Regions from separate parts of the Bacillus sp. KNSH39 genome, predicted to be linked through region 2. Evidence: a T-box and tRNA genes for the amino acid it is inferred to sense, from the RefSeq annotation. Region 2 holds a T-box; the other holds one or more tRNA genes.

Region 1 (7,375 bases), 300 kb from region 2:
CATTAAACGTTCGCTCTGAACCTAATTTAGAATCTTCCATTTTAGATGTATTACCAAATGGTAAGTTTATTACCGTTCAAGAAGATCAAGGCGAATGGTATAAAATATCACATAATGGCCAAACAGGTTACGTACAAAAAGCATTCATCTCTAATGGTTCACAACCCTTAGTAAAAGGAATCACCGTTCAAAATAATACAAAATATACTGTTGCAACACCTAATCTAAATGTACGTAGCACAGCTAGTACAAGTAGCGCTCTACTCGGTTCATTACAAAACGGTACTCAAGTACAAGTAGTAGAAACTGTAGGTACTTGGTATAAAATTCGTTTTGGCACAGGATACGGATATGTAGCAAAACACTATGTAGTACAAAATCAACCACAAGCTAAAACAGATCAGCCTTCATCAATTCCAGCTGCTTTCAAATTCCCCGCTCAAGGAAGAATTAGCTCAACCTTTGATATACGCTGGGAACAAATGCATTATGGTATAGATATTGCCGCTCCAGGAAACGTCTCTATCCAAGCTGCTGCTGCAGGTAAAGTTGTGAAATCTTATTATTCAGCTAGCTATGGCAATGTTGTTTTCATTGCGCATCAAATCAATGGGAAATTATATACAACTGTTTATGCTCATATGAAGGATCGCACTGTACAAGCTGGTGATCAAGTACAAACTGGACAATTAATAGGTCATATGGGAAACACAGGTCATTCATACGGGCAACATCTTCATTTTGAATTACATAATGGAGAATGGAATTTTGAAAAAACAAATGCAGTAAATCCACTGCCATATTTAGTTAGGTAAATTGTATGCCACGCAATATACCTCTTATAATTGAATACGTAGCCTTTTTAGGTTTAATCTGTTGTTTAATCATTTACAATACAAACATTGTATTTTTATCTATTATTATTGCTTTTGTTGCATTAGAAATTATGATGGAATCATTTCAAGTGCAACTAAAACAAAAAATTGCCCATATTTATAATGCTATTTTTCTTTTGAGTGCTCTCATAACAAATATAATTAGTAATGGCTTTTATTTATCTACTGTATTTCCAGTATTCTTTATGGCTGTTTTATTATTTGTAGCTAGATATATTAATGTCCCTTATAACCAAAAACGAAAACAAGAAGCTTAGAAAGAGGAGACACTGTGTACCAATCTTTCAAAGATACTCCAATAAAATACATATTGCATTTGTATAAGAAAGCCAATACTTTTTTTGGTATACAAGGAAGTTATACTGCACAACTTCTCCTATATGGAATGTTGTTTCTTGTCTTAATCACTTTCTCCTTGTTTTACTAACAAAAAAGGATCTCACATAAACTGGAGATCCTTTTTAATTTATATTAATTTTTCATATCGAAAATATTGTTTATCCACAAGCATATTTTTCATAAATAAAGCTCAGATTATATTTTTTCTCTAAGCTCATTCGTTGTTCGTCATCGCACCAATAGAAAAGAATATCATGAATCGTTGCGTAACGCTTATTTTTAAGAAATAGCCTAAAAAATGATGGTAAACAATCATGTAATTGTATAAATATATAATTGCGTAGTGTTTCTTCTTTATATTCAATGCCCTTACAAATATACAGTAATTCTTCACAATAATATGCATGCTGTGGAACTTGTATCATTTCGAAAAATGGCACATAAGATAGTAGCTTTCCAATAAAATGACCATATCGATCCATTACTCCTATCGTCATATGCTCCATCATTTCTTTCATCACATATAAATAATCATCTACATGCGTTGTCTTTAATGGGTCTAAGCGATCGGAAATTTGAGATAATACAGCTCTTTGACATGCTAAAACTGCCTGACTAGGTCCATAATATGATAGGAAATCTGTACACTTACGATATTTCCGTAATAAATCATGTGTATACAAATCATATACAAAAGTATTACAATACATTGCTAAACTCATCATATCACTATTTAATTGCTCTTTTGATAATGATTTCGCTCTCTTGCACATATAAAAGAATGTAAATTCCAATACTTCTTTATGAGATAATAAATGTTTACAATCGGTTATACACTTCTCATTAAATTTAACTCTATCCCAAATTTCAATATCCCTATCTGTCAATTCACCTATACGATATTTAATAATTAAATAATTTAAAGCAACTGATTGCGTCAAAAGATCCCATGTTTCATATTCCAATGAAGTATGAACAAACTCAGCTAATCCTTGCGCTATCATAAAATCATTTGCCTCTTCATACCAACCAATCTCTTGGCATAAGCGAAGAATACGCACTAAAGTTGGAATTTCATCTTTATGAAACTGCGGTAATTTCTTTGCTTTATTCATGCCATATACGATAAATGCCGCTAAATTTTCTTCTTTATAAAATTCTTTCTCTTTCCATACTAATATAGTTCGTTCTTTCCCCTCACCTTTTGGGTGACAAGGTACAAGCAAAGAAAATAATTCAGCGAAATTATTTGGTTCTATATATGTATCTGTAACCAAATTCCAATTTGGATCGCCCTGTACAGCCTTCATATAATTCCCCTTCCCTTTTCATCTATGTAGGAAATATTAATTTATTATCGCACCACTAAAAATTAATATTGTTATATTCAAAATCTCTCATAATACTTATATCTATCAGTATATCATCTTTTCTCTTATTAAAAATTAAGAATAACAAATTTTAAAAAAATGTCGAAATTATTAACCACATACTTATTATATAATGTCTCAGATACATCACGCTAACATATTAGTTTAATCCATATATACTAGAATAATGTATCTGAAATTTATATATAATTTAGCTCTTTATGAGTGACCATTAAACTCTCGGTTAATGAAAGTTTCAATTTACTCTGTACGCTCTGAGATTTCGCTCAAGGCAAATCCAGCTTGATCATCTGCTGATTCCCTTATAGCTAAATCTCCTAGTGCTAACATGCCAATAAGTTGACCACTATCAACTACTGGTAATCGTCTAATTTGATGCTGTGCCATTAGCTCTGTAGCTTTTTCAATAGAATCATTTGGAGAAACTGAGATAATATTTGTTGTCATTACATTTGTAATCTTATTAGATCCAGGATGTTTTTCAGCAATCCCTCGAACGACTAAATCACGATCAGTAACAAGCCCAACAACTTGCTCATTTTCAACAACAGGAATTAATCCAATCGATTCTTCCTTCATTTTTACAGCTGCCTCATATACATTGTCTAGCGGTGTACAATGTACAATATGGGTACTCATTAAGTCTCTCACTCGTGTCATTATGATTTCCTCCTTTTTATACATACCATAGCTTTTCCAAAATTCCTTTATTTATTTCTGGAAAGTAACGTAATAAAAAGGATTAACAAAATAAAAAAGAGCCAGCATAATGCTGACTCTTTTTGGTATGACCCGTACGGGATTCGAACCCGTGTTACCGCCGTGAAAGGGCGGTGTCTTAACCACTTGACCAACGGGCCATGGCTCCGCAGGTAGGACTCGAACCTACGACCGATCGGTTAACAGCCGATAGCTCTACCACTGAGCTACTGCGGAATAATATATGGTGGGCCTAAATGGACTCGAACCATCGACCTCACGCTTATCAGGCGTGCGCTCTAACCAGCTGAGCTATAGGCCCATATACTTTACAGGGGCAGTAGGAATCGAACCCACACTGGAGGTTTTGGAGACCTCAGTTCTACCTTTAAACTATGCCCCTAAATGATGCCGGCTAGAGGACTTGAACCCCCAACCTACTGATTACAAGTCAGTTGCTCTACCAATTGAGCTAAGCCGGCATAAAAAAATGGTGGCTCGGGACGGAATCGAACCGCCGACACGAGGATTTTCAGTCCTCTGCTCTACCGACTGAGCTACCGAGCCAACATAAATGGCGGTCCCGACCGGGGTCGAACCGGCGATCTCCTGCGTGACAGGCAGGCATGTTAACCACTACACCACGGGACCATTTGGTTGCGGGGACAGGATTTGAACCTGCGACCTTCGGGTTATGAGCCCGACGAGCTACCGTGCTGCTCCACCCCGCGACAATATAAAGTTTTAAAAATGGAGGAGGTAGAGGGATTCGAACCCCCGCGCGACTCTCGCCGCCTGTCGGTTTTCAAGACCGATCCCTTCAGCCGAACTTGGGTATACCTCCATGAAGGAAAAAATAAATATTTTATTATTATATGTCTAAGCCATTAAAGAAAAAATGGAGGAGGTAGAGGGATTCGAACCCCCGCGCGATTCTCACCGCCTGTCGGTTTTCAAGACCGATCCCTTCAGCCGAACTTGGGTATACCTCCGAGACATATATTAAATAAAGTGGAGCCTAGCGGGATCGAACCGCTGACCTCCTGCGTGCAAGGCAGGCGCTCTCCCAGCTGAGCTAAGGCCCCATGTTTTTTGGGAATATCGGGAAGACAGGATTTGAACCTGCGACCCCCTGGTCCCAAACCAGGTGCTCTACCAAGCTGAGCCACTTCCCGTTAATAAAAGCGCGCCCGAGAGGAGTCGAACCCCTAACCTCTTGATCCGTAGTCAAACGCTCTATCCAATTGAGCTACGGGCGCATATGGTGCCGAGGGCGGGGGTCGAACCCGCACGGTGGTCACCCACCGCAGGATTTTAAGTCCTGTGCGTCTGCCTGTTCCGCCACCCCGGCATGTCATATTGAAAATTGGAGCGGAAGACGGGATTCGAACCCGCGACCCCAACCTTGGCAAGGTTGTATTCTACCACTGAACTACTTCCGCAAGACATGTATGAGTTATTTTATTAAAAGTGCGGGTGAAGGGAGTCGAACCCCCACGCCAAAGGCGCTAGATCCTAAGTCTAGTGCGTCTGCCAATTCCGCCACACCCGCATATTTCATTAAAATGGTGAGCCATGAAGGACTCGAACCTTCGACCCTCTGATTAAAAGTCAGATGCTCTACCAACTGAGCTAATGGCTCTTAATGGCTGGGCTAGCTGGATTCGAACCAGCGCATGACGGAGTCAAAGTCCGTTGCCTTACCGCTTGGCTATAGCCCATTAATTAAGAATGGTGGAGGGGGGCAGATTCGAACTGCCGAACCCGAAGGAGCGGATTTACAGTCCGCCGCGTTTAGCCACTTCGCTACCCCTCCGACATATATGGTGGAGGATGACGGGATCGAACCGCCGACCCCCTGCTTGTAAGGCAGGTGCTCTCCCAGCTGAGCTAATCCTCCATTTTGCCTGGCAACGTCCTACTCTCACAGGGACAAGGTCCCAACTACCATCGGCGCTAGAGAGCTTAACTTCCGTGTTCGGTATGGGAACGGGTGTGACCTCTCTGCCATCATTACCAGACTGTATTCATTTAAGACAAGAATCATTGTAACTCATTTGACCTCGAAAGTCAACAAGTTTTTTATATTCTTTCAAAACTAGATAACATTTGCTACATATTATATGGTTAAGTCCTCGATCTATTAGTATTCGTCAGCTCCACATGTCACCATGCTTCCACCTCGAACCTATCAACCTGATCATCTTTCAGGGATCTTACTAGCTTACGCTATGGGAAATCTCATCTTGAGGGGGGCTTCATGCTTAGATGCTTTCAGCACTTATCCCTTCCGCACATAGCTACCCAGCTATGCCCTTGGCAGAACAACTGGTACACCAGCGGTGCGTCCATCCCGGTCCTCTCGTACTAAGGACAGCTCCTCTCAAATTTCCTACGCCCACGACGGATAGGGACCGAACTGTCTCACGACGTTCTGAACCCAGCTCGCGTACCGCTTTAATGGGCGAACAGCCCAACCCTTGGGACCGACTACAGCCCCAGGATGCGATGAGCCGACATCGAGGTGCCAAACCTCCCCGTCGATGTGGACTCTTGGGGGAGATAAGCCTGTTATCCCCGGGGTAGCTTTTATCCGTTGAGCGATGGCCCTTCCATGCGGAACCACCGGATCACTAAGCCCGACTTTCGTCCCTGCTCGACTTGTAGGTCTCGCAGTCAAGCTCCCTTATGCCTTTGCACTCTACGAATGATTTCCAACCATTCTGAGGGAACCTTTGGGCGCCTCCGTTACACTTTAGGAGGCGACCGCCCCAGTCAAACTGCCCACCTGACACTGTCTCCCGGGTCGATAAGACCCGTAGGTTAGAATTTCAATACAGTCAGGGCGGTATCCCACCAGCGCCTCCACCGAAGCTAGCGCTCCGGTTTCAATGGCTCCCGCCTATCCTGTACAAACTGTACCAAAATTCAATATCAGGCTACAGTAAAGCTCCACGGGGTCTTTCCGTCCTGTCGCGGGTAACCTGCATCTTCACAGGTACTATAATTTCACCGAGTCTCTGGTTGAGACAGTGCCCAAATCGTTACACCTTTCGTGCGGGTCGGAACTTACCCGACAAGGAATTTCGCTACCTTAGGACCGTTATAGTTACGGCCGCCGTTTACTGGGGCTTCAGTTCAGAGCTTCGCTTACGCTAACCCCTCTCCTTAACCTTCCAGCACCGGGCAGGTGTCACCCCCTATACTTCGCCTTACGGCTTCGCAGAGAGCTGTGTTTTTGCTAAACAGTCGCTTGGGCCTATTCACTGCGGCTTTCCGTTAAGAAAGCACCCCTTCTCCCGAAGTTACGGGGTCATTTTGCCGAGTTCCTTAACCAGAGTTCTCTCGCACACCTTAGGATTCTCTCCTCGCCTACCTGTGTCGGTTTGCGGTACAGGCACCTTTTATCTCGCTAGAAGCTTTTCTTGGCAGCGGGGAATCAAAGACTTCGCTCCATAAGGAGCTTCCCCATCACAGCTCAGCCTTTACGATAAGCGGATTTGCCTACTTATCAGCCTAACTGCTTGGACGTGCACAACCAATCGCACGCTTCTTCTATCCTTCTGCGTCCCTCCATTGCTCAAACGATAAAGAGGTGGTACAGGAATATCAACCTGTTGTCCATCGCCTACGCCTGTCGGCCTCGGCTTAGGTCCTGACTAACCCTGAGCGGACGAGCCTTCCTCAGGAAACCTTAGGCATTCGGTGGACGGGATTCTCACCCGTCTTTCGCTACTCATACCGGCATTCTCACTTCTAAGCACTCCACCAGTCCTTCCGGTCTGACTTCACTGTCCTTAGAACGCTCCCCTACCACTGATACCATTGGTATCAATCCGCAGCTTCGGTGGTGTATTTAGCCCCGGTACATTTTCGGCGCAGAGTCACTCGACTAGTGAGCTATTACGCACTCTTTAAATGGTGGCTGCTTCTAAGCCAACATCCTAGTTGTCTAAGCAACTCCACATCCTTTTCCACTTAATACACACTTTGGGACCTTAGCTGGCGGTCTGGGCTGTTTCCCTTTTGACTACGGATCTTATCACTCGC
Region 2 (16,471 bases):
AATCAAATTTCTCAAGCTGTTCTAAAATATTGGGTGGTATTTGAGAAAGTTGTGCGAAAACATATAGCGCTACATCTTGTTTCGTCTCTTTCGCAATTGGTTTGCACATTTCACTTTCGCACGTATGGATAATCGCCTCTGCAATCCCATGCTGTAAACCTTCCGGTAAACGCTTATGCGGCCACCAATGGCTATTCATAATTAGATCAGGATGCAATTTTCCAGCTCGGTCCAATGCATCTCGATAATGATATTGGAAGTTTGCTTTTTGCTCTTTCGTAAACGGGAATGTATTAATTAATAAACTGTTATCAAATGATGTAACAGCCTTTAATCGTTGAAAATATTCTTTATCATTCTTTGAAACGCCTGATATTTTCGCAAATAAAGAAGGAATATAAATATGTTTATTTTCAACAAAGAATGTTGGGCGTACAAATGCCTTTTCTTTCGTAATTAAAAAGAGTTCATCATATGTCGTTTTTAACGTACGAGCTACAGGCGTATAGGAACGGAATTGCCACGGCTTGTACAGCAGTGAATTATCGTGGTGAAGTACTTGTTCAATTTCTTTCGAAGCTTGATACGCTACTGTTGCAACACGCTCACGGCGACGATCAGGGAATGGTTCAAGCGAAATGCGACTTGAATGAGATACAACAAAAGTTCTTCCCTCTTCATCAATATTTTCAAATCCATCTTTTCCTTCTGGGTGATAATAAAGCACATCACAACCGAGCATAATAAGAAAGTATAAGAAATATATACGGCTTTCCTGTGCATCACCGTACCAAATGATACGCGGCATTTGTTTCTTATAATTAATCGTAGAGAACCACTTCGCTACGTAATTTTCGCTTAGTTTAATTATGTCGATTAAGAAACGACGGAAGCCTTCTGTCTTTAACGACTGATTATGTTGCTTCTCATATAATTTCAATAGTGAAATAAACGTCGTATGTATGTAATGCTGTAAATCAGGATTGTCTACTTTCGGTAAAAGTTGTTTCCCAGATAAGTGTGCAACTAGCCTATTTACTGTCAGACCATTTGGTGCTTCTTGATGTAATCCGAACACTTCTTGAATATGACGAAGCTTTTCCGAATCAATCACTTTGTTTAAATTTTGTTCGTGTAAAACTTCGATTCCTTTCGCTTCACTATAATCAAACAGTTCATTAAAATATTCATCTACATCATTAGGAACGCCAAGGATTCGACATGCTATATAACTAAATTTCATCTCATTCTCTGTCAGCTCATATTGTGGGCGTTTTTCTAAAAGCGTTTCAAATTGCTTTAAATCTGATTCATCTTTTAATGCATATGGTTGAAGTGTAAAACGTGAAAACACAACAGTTCACCTCCAAAAACATTTACGTTTTTTCTAAGTCCTTCTTCTATTATAAACTATTTTTGGTTATAAAAAATGGGCGCTCGCAAAACGAGCAAACCCATTTCAATTATTTATTGTCTTCTTTAGTAGCTGCAACTTCTTCTCTAGCTTGTCCAGAATTCTTCATGTAGTGAAGTATAAATGTTGCTCCAAATGCTACAACTAAAATAATAAAGAATAGTGTATGACTAATCTCAATCTCGATTAAAGACAGTAACATTTTTGCTGCAATAATTAAGATTAAAATGTATGCTGTCGTTTCAAGCTCTGGAATACGCTCTAACAATTTTAAGAATACACCAGCAATACCACGCATCATTAAAATACCTAGCATTCCGCCTAATAGTAAAATCCAAACTTCATTAGATACACCAAATGCAGCAAGTACGCTATCTACAGAGAATGCGATATCCATTAATTCAACCATCGCAACTGTTCCCCAGAAGACACCAAACATTCTAAAGAGAATACTATTTTGATTCATACCGTGAGCTTCGTCTTCTTCACTTGCACCTTTACGCTTATCAATAAAGTATTTTACTGATAACCAAGCAAGGTAAAGTGCACCAAGAAGTTTTACCCACCATAATTTAATTAAGAACATTCCGATTCCAATCGCAATAAAGCGGAACACATAAGCTCCAATAAGTCCATAGAATAATGCTTTTTTACGTTTTTCTTCCGGAAGATGTTTTACCATTACCGCTAACACAAGTGCGTTATCAGCAGATAATAATCCTTCGAGTACAACAAGTGTACCAATTAATCCCCAAGATACTGGATCCTGCAACACTTTAATCCACATGTCCAAGTCGAAAAACTGAGCATACGTATCAAGGATTCCTTGCAAAATACTCATCTTACCTTTATCCCCTATTCTTTGCTAGATTTATAGAAAGGTCAAAAAAAGGAAACGAATATCGTTTCCTTTCTATGCATCCAAGCCATACGCTCTTACAAGCGCACCTAAACCACCTTGGAATCCACTTCCTACTGCATTAAACTTCCACTGTCCATTATGACGGTATAATTCACAAAAGACAACTGCTGTTTCGATGGAGAAATCTTCCCCTAAATCAAAACGAAGAACTTCTTCACTCGTTTCTTCATTCGCTAAACGAACAAACGCATTTCCTACTTGCCCAAAGTTTTGACTACGGCCTTCTGCATCATAAATCGTAACTGTAATAGCAATTCTGTGCACATCTGCTGGAACTTTCTTCAAATCCACAACAAGTTGCTCATCGTCACCTTCACCTTCACCTGTACGGTTATCTCCTGTATGTAAAACAGATCCACAAGGAGACTGTAAATTATTATAGAAGATAAAATCAGTTTCCTTCGTACATTTTCCGTTTGCATCTAATAAAAAGGCAGATGCATCTAAATCGAAATCGGCTCCGCCGTCATAAGATTTAATATCCCATCCAAGACCAATTACTGCTTTTGTTAAACCAGGGCTTGTCTTACCTAAATCGATTTTCTGGCCTTTTTGTAATTGAATAACCATCTATATTCACCTCTATATTTTTATCTTTAAAAATATATCCATCAGTAAACATACATTTCACCGATGGATATATAAATCAAATCTATTACTCTACATCTAAACCAAAGTTATTACATAGAGACGCTAATCCACCTTGGAATCCACTTCCGATTGCATTGAATTTCCAATCACCTGCATGACGATATAATTCACCTACTACTACGGCTGTTTCAATAGAGAAATCTTCTCCTAAATCGTAACGAATTAATTCTGCATTCTTTTCTTCATCAAGAATACGTACGAAAGAATTAGAAACTTGTCCGAAGTTTTGGCTACGGCCTTCTCCATCATAAATTGTAATTGTGAAACAAATACGTTCGATGTGAGCAGGAACATTTTTCAAATCTACTTTAATCGCTTCGTCATCGCCTTCACCTTCACCAGTGCGGTTATCTCCTAAATGCTCTACAGCACCATTCGCACCTTTTGGATTATTATAGAAAACGAAATCTTCTGCTCCTGAAACTTTACCATTCGCGCCTACTAAGAAAATACTAACATCTAAGTCGAAATCGTTTTGTCCGTCATAACGATTCGTGTCCCAACCAAGTCCTACAAGAACTTTCGAAAGACCTGGATTCGTTTTTGTTAAGTCTACCTTTTGTCCCTTTTTCAATGAAATTGATGCCATATACAATTCCTCCTCGGTTATTTTATTGATAACGTGATACAATCTCACTTAAGTTTTTATCTTGCGTGCCTTCTCCAACTGCTGAAAACTTCCATTCACTTCCGTGACGATACATTTCACCTGCAATTAGAGTTGTTTTGCCAGCATAATTATCCGATAAATTATAGCGTGCTAATTCTTCACCAGTTTGCGGGTTTTGAATACGAATATATGCATTACGAATCATCCCGAAATCTTGACGACGATTTACACAGTCATAAATATTTACAACGAATACTAAACGATTAATACGGCTTGGAACTTTATGTAATTCTACGAAAATTGTTTCGTCATCACCAGCGCCTTCACCTGTTAAATTATCTCCTGAATGAATAATACTACCACAAGTAGAAAGTTTATTTCCGAAGTAAACTAAATCATTTTTGTTTAAAAAACGATCTCCTTCTAACATAACAACAGATGCATCACAATCTACATTTGGTTTACTTCCAAATAATGAAGACAGAAATCCACCTGATTGCCCAATTGGATCCCAGCCTAAGCCAACCTGTAGTTTTGCTACTTTTGGTTGTCCTTTCGTTAAATCGATCTTTTGACCTTTTTCTAAAATAATAGGCATGAAGTTTCTCCCTTTCTACAAAGCATTTTCCGAATCGGAAAATATTGTATTCTTCTCTTATATTGTAGCATTATTTACCTAGCGATAAAAAGGATAAATTCTCAGTTATATGAAAACATTCATATAATTTACTTATGATGATGTAAGAAGTGGTAAATAGCACCAATCATTCCTGCACAATTACCGTTTTGCGCAAGTTCAATCTCACAATTATTATAAATCTCTTGATTTAAGTATTTACTGACCTCTTCTTTTACTTCTTTTAAAAACTCATTTCCTCTATCGGTAATTCCTCCACCAATAATAATCGTTTCTGGATTAAAAATATAAGCAAGATTACTAATTCCGATTGCCAAATGTTTAAAGAAAATCCCAACTGCTTGAGCAACTTCCCGATCTCCTTTATCATACAACTCGAAAATTCTTTTCCCATTCCACTTGCCTTTGCCTTTATATTTGCTTACAAGTCGAATTAATCCTGAAATCGAAGCAACCTCTTCAAACGTTTTTTCTTCTATTAACATATTCCCCCATTCACCAGCACTAAATGAATGTCCTCGGTACAATTTTCCATCTATAAAAATTGCTCCCCCAATCCCTGTTCCAAGGGTGAGCATAATAAAGTTATCTTTCTCTCTTCCACTACCATTCCACTTTTCTCCAAACGCTGCACAATTCACATCATTGTCAATCGATACTGGAACTTTTAATATCTCTTGCAATCTATCAATAATAGGAATAGTACTATATCCCGGAATATGATCCGCACCTCCCGTCACAATTCCTTTATTAATATCAACAATTCCCGCAGTGCTAATACCGATTCCGGCAATAGTATGTTCATTCATTATTTTTTTGGATACATATATAAGTTTTTGAATAATTTGTTCTCCGCCTAAATGAATTTCTGTTGCAACTGTTTGACGCTTTAATACTCTCCCTATTTCTGAAACAATACCATACTTAATTTGCGTACCGCCAATATCAAACGCTATATACTCTTTCATCTGCTGCCACTTCCTCTACCGTTATGAATGTAAATTCTCCCCCTCTACTATTTGTAGGAAATCTACATTAACTCTTTTCTGCTTTGACAAATACACCACCTTTTTCTATATATAGTTTTTTTTGCATAAAACTCTTTTTCCTAAGAAATATTACAAAGGGATGTATTTTAGATGGAACATTAATCTCTTAGGAGGAAAACCATGACGAAAATCTTCATTTTAGCATCAACACTCTCTTTATCTTTTTTTAGCGGTTTAAATATCGGTAATGCTGCAACTGAAAACTTCCAACCATTAACAAACGCTATTGTACAAAATAGCGATCATTTTGCAGAAGGAAACTCAAAGGATAATAATATACCTCCAGGAAATAACGGTTCTCAGGACGATACTGGTTCTGGTGACAATGGTTCTGGCGGTAACGGTTCTGGTGGCAGTGGCTCTGGTGGCAATGGTTCCGGCGGTAACGGTTCTGGTGGTAGTGGCTCTGACGGCAGCGGTTCCGGTGGCAATGGTTCTGGTGGCAACGGCTCTGGCGGTAACGGTTCTGGTGACAACGGTTCTGGCGGTAATGGTTCTGGCGGCAATGGCTCTGGTGGCAATGGTTCCGGTGACAACGGTTCTGGCGGCAATGGCTCTGGTGGCAATGGTTCCGGTGACAACGGTTCTGGCGGCAATGGCTCTAGTGGCAATGGTTCTGGTGGCAATGGTTCTGGCGGCAATGGCTCTAGTGGCAATGGTTCTGGTGGCAACGGTTCTGGCGGCAGTGGCTCTGGTGACAACGGTTCTGGCGGTAATGGTTCTGGCGGTAACGGTTCTGGCGGCAATGGCTCTAGTGGCAATGGTTCTGGCGGTAACGGTTCTGGCGGCAATGGCTCTAGTGGCAATGGTTCTGGCGGTAACGGTTCTGGTGGTAACGGTTCTGGCGGCAATGGCTCTCAAGGCGGCAATCGTGTTAAAGGTGATAGCAGTTCTCAAGGGGGTAATGGCTCTCAAGGTGGCAATCGTGTTAAAGGCGATAGCAATTCTCAGGAGGGCAACGGTTCTCAAGGGGGTAATGTAAAAGATAATACGAAAAAACAAGGTGATAAATTACCTAATACTGCAACGCATTACCCTATATCTATTTTAATGGGGCTTTCAACATTCCTAATTGGTATGTTACTGTTTATTCGTCGTAAAAACGTAAAATAAGAACAACATCCTTCCATCTAAAAAGTACATGAAATACTGTATAAAACTAAAAAGGACTTTGGATTACATTTTATTATGCAGCCCAAAGTCCTTTTATCACCTATCAGAAAAAGTATTAATACGCTTTTCCCCAATACACCATTTGTTTAGCTTCTTTACCACAACAAATACATTCTTCAGCTAAATGCTCTTGCTCAAAAGGCATACAACGTGAAGATACGCCAACTTCTTCTTTTAGTTTTTCTTCACAAGCTAATTCCCCGCACCACATTGCCTTAATAAAGCCTTGCTTTTCATCAGCTATTTTTTTCATCTCTTCGAAATTTGTCGCAACATACGTATTCTCATCGCGAAATGCTTTTGCTTTATTAAATAAAGCAATATGAATTTCTTCAAGTAATGCTGGAATACGTTCTTCTAATTGATCCATTGGTACAAACTCTTTTTCCTTCGTATCTCTTCTTACAAGTACAACTTGATTCTTTTCAATATCTTTAGGGCCAACTTCTAATCGAATTGGAATCCCCTTCATTTCATACTCATTAAATTTCCAGCCTGGTGTTTTATTACTAGCATCTATTTTTACTCGTGCAACCTTTTGAATATGTGCTTGTAACTCTGTTGCTTTTGCTAAAACTCCTTCTTTATGCTGAGCAATTGGTACAATAACAACTTGCACTGGAGCGACTTTTGGTGGCATTACAAGTCCATTATTATCACTATGAACCATTATTAGCCCGCCTATCATTCTTGTTGATACACCCCAAGATGTTTGGTGCACATATTGCCACTTACCGTTACGATCTAAAAACTTAATATCAAATGCTTCTGAGAAATTCGTCCCAAAGTTATGAGAGGTTCCTGTTTGAAGTGCTTTTCCATCATGCATTAAACTTTCAATTGTATAAGTTGCCTTTGCTCCAGCAAACTTCTCTTTTTCTGTTTTTTGTCCTTTAATAACTGGTATTGCTAAATAATCCTCACAGAAAGAAGCATATAAGTTTAAAATATTTAATGTTTCAGCCTGCGATTCTTCTGCCGTTTCATGGATTGTATGACCCTCTTGCCATAAAAATTCAGTCGTACGAAGGAACGGCCTAGTTGTCTTCTCCCAACGAACTACTGAACACCACTGATTATATAACTTTGGCAAATCATTATAGGATTGCACAATTTTTGAAAAGTGCTCACAGAATAAAGTTTCAGATGTAGGACGTACACAAAGTCTTTCCGCTAACTTTTCATCTCCACCATGCGTAACCCATGCTACTTCAGGAGCAAATCCTTCAACATGATCCTTCTCTTTTTGCAATAAACTCTCTGGGATAAACATTGGCATATATACATTTTCATGGCCAGTTTCTTTTAACTTCTCATCCATCACCTTCTGCATATTCTCCCATAAGGCATAACCATACGGACGTAAAATCATGCATCCTTTTACACTTGAATAATCAACAAGTTCGGCTTTTTTTACAATATCGGTATACCACTGCGCAAAGTCCTCTTCCATCTTCGTAATGGCTTGCACTTGTTCTTTTGCCATAGTCAGTCTTCCTCCTTCTAGAAAATACAAAAAAGCCCGCGTCCCTAAATAGGGACCGAGCTTTGTCGGCGTTACCACCCTGATTCATGCACAAAAATTGCGCATGCTCTCTTTTTGATAACGGGAAATTCCCGCTGCATATGCAGAACTCAAAGGCAGGTTCCATATTGCCTTTTTAAGAATCTTTCAGCCTGACGGATTCTCTCTCTGCTAAAAAGGTTGAACATGTACTAGTCCTTTTTCATCGTTATAACGAAATAAATTTGTTGATTATCATAATACAAATTCTTTTTTAAAACAATAGCTAATTTTCTTATTTTTATATATTCTTTTCATTTTTTTGCAGTTTTATACGTAGCTTTTCCGCGTAATTTTCACAAGTTGATGTGCAATCATACCGATAAGTGTACCAAGTAGGACGAAGAAACCAATAAATCCATATCCCATTCCTTCCCACCCACCAATAACAATCATTGTAACGGGAAAGGACGCTAAGCAAAGAAGTATTAAACTAAGTGCAAATATAATATCGAACTGTTTGTCTGGAAACCGCTTCTTTAGTAAATATGAAATAGCAAATACAAGGATAATCGTGATTCCGCCAATGATGTAAAAGATACCAAATCCATCTAACCAATCCATAGTGTTTCCTCCTTCCATAGATTCCCTTATACTTAATTATATGTTTAATTTTTCTGAAAATAAATAATAAATTTTCACATAAAAATATATTTTTATTACTAGGTATTAATAGTAATATATAAGAATAGGTTTTATATAATCAGGAGGGAACTTTATGGATAAAGCATTAACAAACCATGTCATTATTTTATCATTCGACTGTTTATCAGCTTTAGATTTTCCTATACTACAAAAACTACCTCATTTCCAATCTCTAATAAAAAAGGGCACGGTTGTCGAAAAAGTAGAACCAATTTATCCTTCTGTAACATATCCAAGCCACTCAACAATCGTAACCGGTAATTACCCTAACAAGCACGGTGTTGTTAGCAATACGTTACTTCAACCAGGGCGTGAATCACCTGATTGGCATTGGTACCGAAAATCAATAAAAGGAACAACATTGTATGATGAAGCGCGCAAAGCAAATTTAACGACAGCTGCCCTTCTATGGCCTGTTACTGGAAGAGCGAACATCGATTACAATTTACCAGAAATTTTTCCAAATAGACCTTGGCAAAATCAAGTGTTAGTTTCCTTATTTAGCGGTAGCCCACTATACCAATTAGATTTAAATCGTCGTTTCGGCCATATAAGAAATGGTTTATCACAACCAGAGCTGGATGATTTCGCCCTCGCCTCTGCTGTGCATACAATCCAGACGAAAAAGCCTAATATCATGTTCGTACATTTCACCGATCTAGACACACAAAGACACTATCACGGCTTTGAATCTAACGAAACAATAGCTGCTATCCAGAGACACGACGAACGTCTAGGGAAAATTATTCAAGCACTAAAAGAAAGTGACTTATACGAAGAAAGTACAATTATTGCCCTTGGTGATCATAGCGCTTTAAGTGAAAACAAATCCATACAATTAAATGTGCTATTCCATCAAAGAGGACTTATATCTCTTAATAAAAAAAGAAAATTAGTAGACTGGAAAGCCTATTGCCAAAGTTGCGACGGCTCTGCCTATGTATATGTAAAGGACAAAAATGATACGGATACAATTCGGGAGGTACAACTACTCCTTGAAGAGCTACTTCAAAATAAACAAAACGGAATTGAATTTATACTTCATGATGAAGCTGCGAAAGACTGCGGTGCAGACGGTAATTGTTTATTCATGTTAGAAGCACGAGAAGGGTATTATTTCACTGAAAACTATACAGGAGATTTTATAAAAGAAATTACCGAAAAAGATGTTACGCCTAGTAAAAAATATACATTTGGTACGCATGGATACTCTCCAACAAAACCTAACTATGAAACAATTTTTATCGCTGCTGGGAAAGGGATAAAAAGCGGCATTACCATACCGTATATGAGACTTATTGATGAGGGCCCAACTATCGCTAGACTACTCGGTTTACACTTAGGTGAAACAGACGGAGCAATTGTAGAGGATTTACTCCAATTGTAAAGAACAGTGTATATATGTAAAAGTTATGTAAATTTCATCACTGTTTCTCTTTTTATAATTTTTATTTTTGTACACTGTTAGTAAAACAAATTTAAGGGGGAACATTATATGAAAAAAATGTCCAGACAAGAAAAAAGCTGGATATTATACGATTGGGCGAACTCCGTATACTCGCTCGTCATTACAACTGCATTATTTCCAATTTACTTTAAAGCAGCTGCAAAAGAAGCTGGACTATCTGGGGCAACTTCAACAGCATATTGGGGATATGCAAACTCATTCGCAACACTTTTAATTTCTATACTTGCTCCTATTCTTGGCACAGTTGCTGATTATAAAGGATTTAAAAAACGTTTTTTCACATTCTTCTTTGGACTCGGTATCGTATTTACAAGTATGTTAGCAGTCGTTCCAACCTCTCAGTGGTACTTATTGCTAGGGTGCTATATGCTCGCCTTAATCGGCTTTGCTGGAGCAAATATTTTCTATGATGCATTTTTAGTAGACGTCACTTCTGAAGATAGAATGGACCGAATTTCTACAAGAGGATTTGCATTAGGTTATATCGGGAGTACAATTCCTTTTATCGGTTGTATCGCTCTTATTATTCTTTCCCAAAAAGGAACTATTCCCTTATCGGTCGGCATTGCTAGTCAAATTTCCTTTGCAATAACAGCTCTTTGGTGGGGATTATTTACAATTCCAATGCTAAAAAACGTAGAGCAAACACACTATATTGAGCGTCATCCAAGACCTATTAGAATGAGCTTCAAACGTCTTGCTGATACTTTTAAAAATATTAAAGAATATAAAACTGTATTTATGTTTCTAATCGCTTACTTTTTCTATATTGACGGAGTCGACACAATTATTACTATGTCTACCGCTTACGGAACCGATCTCGGTATTAGTGCAACGAATCTATTAATCATATTATTTGTAACACAAATTGTCGCTTGTCCATTTGCTTTACTATACGGAAAATTATCTGAAACATTTACTGGTAAAAAAATGTTATATGTCGGTATCATTATTTATATCATTATTTGCACATATGCTTATTTTTTAAAAACGACACTTGATTTTTGGATTTTAGCAATGTTAGTTGCTACATCTCAAGGTGGTATTCAAGCACTAAGTCGTTCATACTTTGCAAAACTAGTACCTAAAGAATCTGCTAATGAATTCTTCGGATTTTATAATATATTTGGCAAGTTTGCCGCAATTATGGGTCCGGTATTAGTCGGTGTTACAACCCAATTAACAGGAAAAACAAACGCTGGTGTTCTTAGTATTATTGTTCTGTTTATTATCGGAGGATTCTTACTAACTAGAGTTCCAGAAAATAATACATCCGTTACACCACCTAGTCCAAAGACTAAAACGCTATAAGAAAAGATCCTCTTCTCATAAGAAGAGGATCTTTTTTATTTTTAAAGGTGCGACTTATAATGAACGACTCTACTGCTTGTACAAAAATAATTTATCAACAGTTGTTCCTAATACTTCAGCTAAACGGAATGCTAACGCTAAACTTGGATCATATTTATTATTCTCAATTGCATTTATCGTTTGTCTAGAAACCTTACATTTATCAGCTAATGCGCCTTGTGAAATATTATTTTCAGTGCGTAATTCATAGATTTGATTTTTCACACCATTGCTCCTAACCTGTAAAATCGTTTTTACAACATCAGTATATAATTGGCTCATATAGTTGTCAAAAGTTCCTCAAAGAAAAAGGGAGCAATATTGCTCCCTTACAATAGTTATTTCGAAGCTAACGAATTTGTTAGTGCCTCTTTATTAGCAACATCTTCTTTTTTTATTTGCATACGTAGAACTGGCCCTATCGCTAATAAAATAAGTGCCATTGCTATACAAAACACAGTAACTAGTGAAGTTAGTTCCTTTAATCCTCCAGCTAGTGAAGTTCCAATTAGCATTGCCCCCATAAACAGTGGTAAAATCGTCCCATTTACTCTTCCAACCATATTTTCTGGTACAAGTTGAATCATAAGCGTACCGACAACAATATTAACACAAGCTAAACAAATACCTGTTCCAAACCTCATGAAACTAGTAATCCAAAATGATGTAGATAGCCCTTCTACTAAAAATGACATTGCTAATATGCCCATACCGAATACAAACATTTTTTTCGGATTCACTTTTGAAGCGAAAATTGCAGCAACAATACCACCAATTAACATACCTATTCCATCAGCTGCAGCTAAATATTGAACTGCTTCCTTTTCCATTCCAAGGCGTTCTATTACAAGAAACACCTCTAATGGAGTTGTTAATCCAACAGCTAAGCCTATAATGGTGAAAGTGATCGTAATCATACGTAAATTTTTCGTATGAAGAACATACTTCCAACCTTCTTTTATATCATTTTTTAATGAATCTCTCGCCACTTGCTCTTTTTCAACCCATTTTGGTAAAAATGAAAGGGCGATAGCAGATAACAAAAATAAAATGATTAAGCTATATAGTGACGTAAATAAACCAAGTTGTGTATACACAAGCGATCCTACCACTGGTCCAAAAATTAGAAATAATGACTGTAATGTTTGGTTAAATGCAATCGCATTTGCTACCTGTTCTTCTTTTACATAGCGCTTAAATATACGCGAAGATGAGGGCTGAGAAAACTGACCTACAATCGCGGAAATGAGTGTTGCAAAAAATATAGCCTGCCAATAATCCAGCTTTAACAACAGGACAATTCCTATAATAGACAGTACACTCAACACATCTCCAGTGACCATTGTTCTTTTCGGATTCCAGCGATCAGCTAGCGCACCACCGATAAACGAGAAAATAAAAATAGGTGCATATTCCATAACTGATAACAAAGAAACAGAAACCGGATCATTATTCGTTCGCTCCATTATAAAATACAAAAGAGCCATATTTCTGATCCAAATTGCAAATTGTTGTAAAATATCAGACGCCATAACGAGCATAAATGCTCGGTTTTTAAATAAAGCGTTCATTTTCATTCCCCTTTCACAAACCGACCGTTCAGTCTAATTTATTTTGTAAGAAAAGCAACTGACCTATTATTCAGCTGCCATTCCTTTTAACAATACATCTATTGCCTTTTTATAAATACGCTTCAACTCTTTATAATCTAGCTCGTAGTAAAGTACTCCAAGCCCTGATAATAATCCATTCACAATATACATAAGATCACGAGTATTATCTTCACGGAACTCTCCAGACTGTATACCTGCTTCAATTAATTTCTCAAACATAACATATGATTCTCTAGTTAAAGCTAATAGTTCCTCCAAAATCTCTTTACTTACAACTTGACTCATAGAGAATTCCTCTATGGCATTTGAAATTGGTTGCTGTATGTCCTCTACATGATATTCCGCGAGACCATATAGTTTTTCAGTACTAGTGCTATACAACTTCTCTTTTTCATTCCATTTTTCAAGCCAATCATACGTATGCTGTTTCACTACAAATAAAAATAATTCTTCTTTACTTTTAAAGTGATAATAAATACTTCCTTTACTTCGCTCTGTAATTTCACAAATCTCTTCCATAGATGTAGCTGCGTAGCCCTTCTGTGAAAATAGACTTTCTGCTTTGTATGCAATTTCTTTCTTTATCTCTTCTGCGCTTCTTCTCATATTCACACCTCTTTAAACCGACCGTTCAGTCTAATAATAACAAATCAAAAACCTCTATCGCAAGAGGCTATATTCCTTATTTAAGAAAACGTACTTTCAAACCAAGTTCGAATCATATGTATTGTTCCAAATTTAAATGCTAATTTAACAAGAAATACGCCTCCCGCAGCTAATAAAAATAACACTACTTTCCCCTTATTTTTCACTTTCGGTTCCCTTTTCATTTCCATTCCCCTTAGTATGTTAAAAATATTAATCAAACGTTTGTTTAACTGTGTTTATGTATATGTAAGCCGACTAATCAAACGTTTGTTTAAAAAGAAATACGCCTATATAAGGCGCATTTTCATCAATCCCCACCGCCACCGCAGCTTCCTCCGCTATCTCCCCCAAAAGAGCCTCCACAATCATGTGAACCGCCATCATGCGAGCTATCATTATCCGATCCAGCAAAGAAAAATAATGGTGATGAGCTGTTAGATGAATTATGTATGTTATTTTGTTTCGCCAAGTTCACCTTCTTTTTGTTCGATCGAACTGCTGTTACGATTATTCCAACTACAACAAATAATAGTATGACAATAATAAATCCCATATAAAAGCCTCCCCTATTCCTCGAATAATTGAATGATTCTCTCTAGATTTTCAAATGAAATGAAGCGTGATTCACGAAGAATTTCTTTTCCATTATGAAATAATAAAATTGTTGGCCCTGTAAATACTCCATATCGCCCCGCAATCTCTTGCATGTCTTGTAGTAATATCTCTATTTTCTCTACGTAATCATAATTCTCTAATACGCAATTTACTTTTCTTAGCATAACATCACAAACACCACAATTTTCCGTTTTAATAAACAGAAGTACCAATTGTTGTTCTTCGATATAGGTCGCTAATTCTTCTATCGTTTTAAATGTAGTCATCTTATCCCTCTTAGCGTAATTTACGAAATAATTTGCCTTGATACATACGAAAAGCTGAACTATCTTTAATCTTTCTCTTTTCCATTACCTGCTGAAAACGAAGAGTTTTTGCTGTAAACTCTTCTCGTAATTTCTTTCTCTCTTCTTCATCATAACAGCAAGCAATTAGATCCTCTATTTTTAATATATCTTTTTGTAGTTCCATTTCTGGTGGAATCATTCCCGCATTTTTTTAAATTTTATAACTCATTCTAAGTTCTGGAGGTACCATTGAAAGATCTTCTAATTGTAGTGGTTTTCCTTTTCCCGGAAGATAATCAAGATCACCATTCCGTATTGCTTGTCGAATTTTTTCTTCAGCAATGTTCAAAAACACATCCACACTATTCCCTCCTTTACATATTTTTACTATTATTTTACATGATATTTCCTGATCTTTCTACGTCTTTAATAATTGGCTCCATACAATTTTTTCTCAAATTTATTTATAATGAGCTTTTTCTTCCCATACCAATCTTTCGTTTTCATATATAGTTTGTATTCAAGCCTTTTTGTATTGAGAAAGTCTTTTTCAACTTAATAAAGCGTTTACACTAAATCTTACATTTGTTACGATTTAATCACCCCCAGCTCCCTTGTATAGACTTCGTGATGTCTGATCATTTTATTTAGATGTTTCATACGTCTAGATTCATTTTGGTTTATTGGCGTATGCCTTTAAATATATCTTTTATTTTGAAAGGAGAAATGGCTATGAGGTCTCAAAAATTCACACTGCTATTACTATCTCTACTACTTTTCTTACCTCTTTTTCTCACAAATTTTATTACTCCAAATCTCGCATTAGCAGATTCACCAAAGCAAAGTCAAAAAATTGTTGGGTACTTTCCTTCGTGGGGCGTTTACGGACGTAATTATCAAGTTGCTGACATTGATGCATCAAAGCTTACTCACCTTAACTATGCTTTCGCGGATATTTGTTGGAATGGAAAACATGGAAACCCTTCTACTCATCCTGATAATCCAAATAAACAAACGTGGAACTGTAAAGAATCTGGTGTACCATTGCAAAATAAAGAGGTTCCTAATGGTACTCTCGTACTCGGTGAACCATGGGCTGATGTTACCAAATCGTATCCTGGCTCAGGGACAACTTGGGAAGATTGCGATAAATATGCCCGTTGCGGAAATTTCGGGGAACTAAAACGATTAAAAGCTAAATATCCTCACTTAAAAACAATTATTTCCGTTGGTGGCTGGACTTGGTCTAACCGCTTTTCTGATATGGCCGCTGATGAAAAAACAAGAAAAGTATTTGCTGAATCTACAGTAGCTTTTCTTCGCGCATATGGGTTTGATGGCGTAGATTTAGACTGGGAATATCCGGGCGTTGAAACGATTCCTGGTGGTAGTTATCGTCCTGAAGATAAACAAAATTTCACTCTCCTTCTTCAAGATGTCCGAAATGCTTTGAATAAAGCAGGTGCTGAAGATGGCAAACAATATTTACTAACAATCGCTTCAGGCGCAAGCCAACGCTACGCTGATCATACAGAGCTAAAGAAAATTTCTCAAATACTCGATTGGATTAATATTATGACATATGATTTCCACGGCGGATGGGAAGCTACTTCTAATCATAATGCAGCTCTATATAAGGATCCAAATGACCCAGCAGCAAATACGAATTTTTACGTAGATGGTGCTATAAATGTTTATACAAATGAAGGTGTTCCAGTCGATAAACTAGTATTAGGCGTACCCTTTTACGGACGTGGCTGGAAAAGTTGTGGCAAAGAAAATAACGGACAATATCAACCTTGCAAACCAGGTAGTGATGGGAAAC

The links. The T-box of region 2 lies ahead of proS (proline--tRNA ligase). A T-box ahead of a tRNA ligase gene usually reads a tRNA of that ligase, here a tRNA-Pro.
Positions count from the first base shown of each region.
Region 1: it encodes a tRNA-Pro, which carries the amino acid that the T-box ahead of proS (proline--tRNA ligase) is inferred to sense. The anticodon was not compared.

Region 1 covers NZ_JBQXYO010000001.1:4,600,467-4,607,841, reverse strand. Annotated here, with positions in the region: gene ACUL40_RS23535 (SH3 domain-containing protein) at 1-815, shown strand, start outside; gene ACUL40_RS23530 (hypothetical protein) at 821-1,153, shown strand; gene ACUL40_RS23525 (DUF3965 domain-containing protein) at 1,394-2,545, opposite strand; gene ACUL40_RS23520 (CBS domain-containing protein) at 2,867-3,286, opposite strand; tRNA gene ACUL40_RS23515 (tRNA-Glu) at 3,415-3,486, opposite strand; tRNA gene ACUL40_RS23510 (tRNA-Asn) at 3,488-3,562, opposite strand; tRNA gene ACUL40_RS23505 (tRNA-Ile) at 3,571-3,647, opposite strand; tRNA gene ACUL40_RS23500 (tRNA-Trp) at 3,658-3,728, opposite strand; tRNA gene ACUL40_RS23495 (tRNA-Thr) at 3,735-3,807, opposite strand; tRNA gene ACUL40_RS23490 (tRNA-Phe) at 3,817-3,892, opposite strand; tRNA gene ACUL40_RS23485 (tRNA-Asp) at 3,901-3,976, opposite strand; tRNA gene ACUL40_RS23480 (tRNA-Met) at 3,980-4,056, opposite strand; tRNA gene ACUL40_RS23475 (tRNA-Ser) at 4,077-4,169, opposite strand; tRNA gene ACUL40_RS23470 (tRNA-Ser) at 4,225-4,317, opposite strand; tRNA gene ACUL40_RS23465 (tRNA-Ala) at 4,338-4,410, opposite strand; tRNA gene ACUL40_RS23460 (tRNA-Pro) at 4,427-4,500, opposite strand; tRNA gene ACUL40_RS23455 (tRNA-Arg) at 4,511-4,584, opposite strand; tRNA gene ACUL40_RS23450 (tRNA-Leu) at 4,588-4,676, opposite strand; tRNA gene ACUL40_RS23445 (tRNA-Gly) at 4,693-4,767, opposite strand; tRNA gene ACUL40_RS23440 (tRNA-Leu) at 4,797-4,877, opposite strand; tRNA gene ACUL40_RS23435 (tRNA-Lys) at 4,892-4,967, opposite strand; tRNA gene ACUL40_RS23430 (tRNA-Gln) at 4,972-5,046, opposite strand; tRNA gene ACUL40_RS23425 (tRNA-Tyr) at 5,058-5,141, opposite strand; tRNA gene ACUL40_RS23420 (tRNA-Val) at 5,150-5,225, opposite strand; rRNA gene rrf (5S ribosomal RNA) at 5,231-5,346, opposite strand; rRNA gene ACUL40_RS23410 (23S ribosomal RNA) at 5,449-7,375, opposite strand, start outside.
Region 2 covers NZ_JBQXYO010000001.1:4,297,932-4,314,402, reverse strand. Annotated here, with positions in the region: gene ACUL40_RS22045 (YceG family protein) at 1-1,354, opposite strand, end outside; gene ACUL40_RS22040 (TerC family protein) at 1,464-2,255, opposite strand; gene ACUL40_RS22035 (TerD family protein) at 2,328-2,906, opposite strand; gene ACUL40_RS22030 (TerD family protein) at 2,992-3,576, opposite strand; gene ACUL40_RS22025 (TerD family protein) at 3,599-4,195, opposite strand; gene ACUL40_RS22020 (ROK family protein) at 4,324-5,202, opposite strand; gene ACUL40_RS22015 (LPXTG cell wall anchor domain-containing protein) at 5,404-6,396, shown strand; gene proS (proline--tRNA ligase) at 6,512-7,942, opposite strand; T-box leader at 7,990-8,196, opposite strand; gene ACUL40_RS22005 (YesK-like family protein) at 8,291-8,584, opposite strand; gene ACUL40_RS22000 (alkaline phosphatase family protein) at 8,739-10,052, shown strand; gene ACUL40_RS21995 (MFS transporter) at 10,161-11,444, shown strand; gene ACUL40_RS21990 (helix-turn-helix transcriptional regulator) at 11,514-11,765, opposite strand; gene ACUL40_RS21985 (MFS transporter) at 11,822-13,054, opposite strand; gene ACUL40_RS21980 (TetR/AcrR family transcriptional regulator) at 13,121-13,702, opposite strand; gene ACUL40_RS21975 (hypothetical protein) at 13,783-13,926, opposite strand; gene ACUL40_RS21970 (hypothetical protein) at 14,052-14,297, opposite strand; gene ACUL40_RS21965 (thioredoxin family protein) at 14,311-14,625, opposite strand; partial or broken gene ACUL40_RS21960 (DnaJ family domain-containing protein) at 14,636-15,007, opposite strand; gene ACUL40_RS21955 (glycosyl hydrolase family 18 protein) at 15,379-16,471, shown strand, end outside.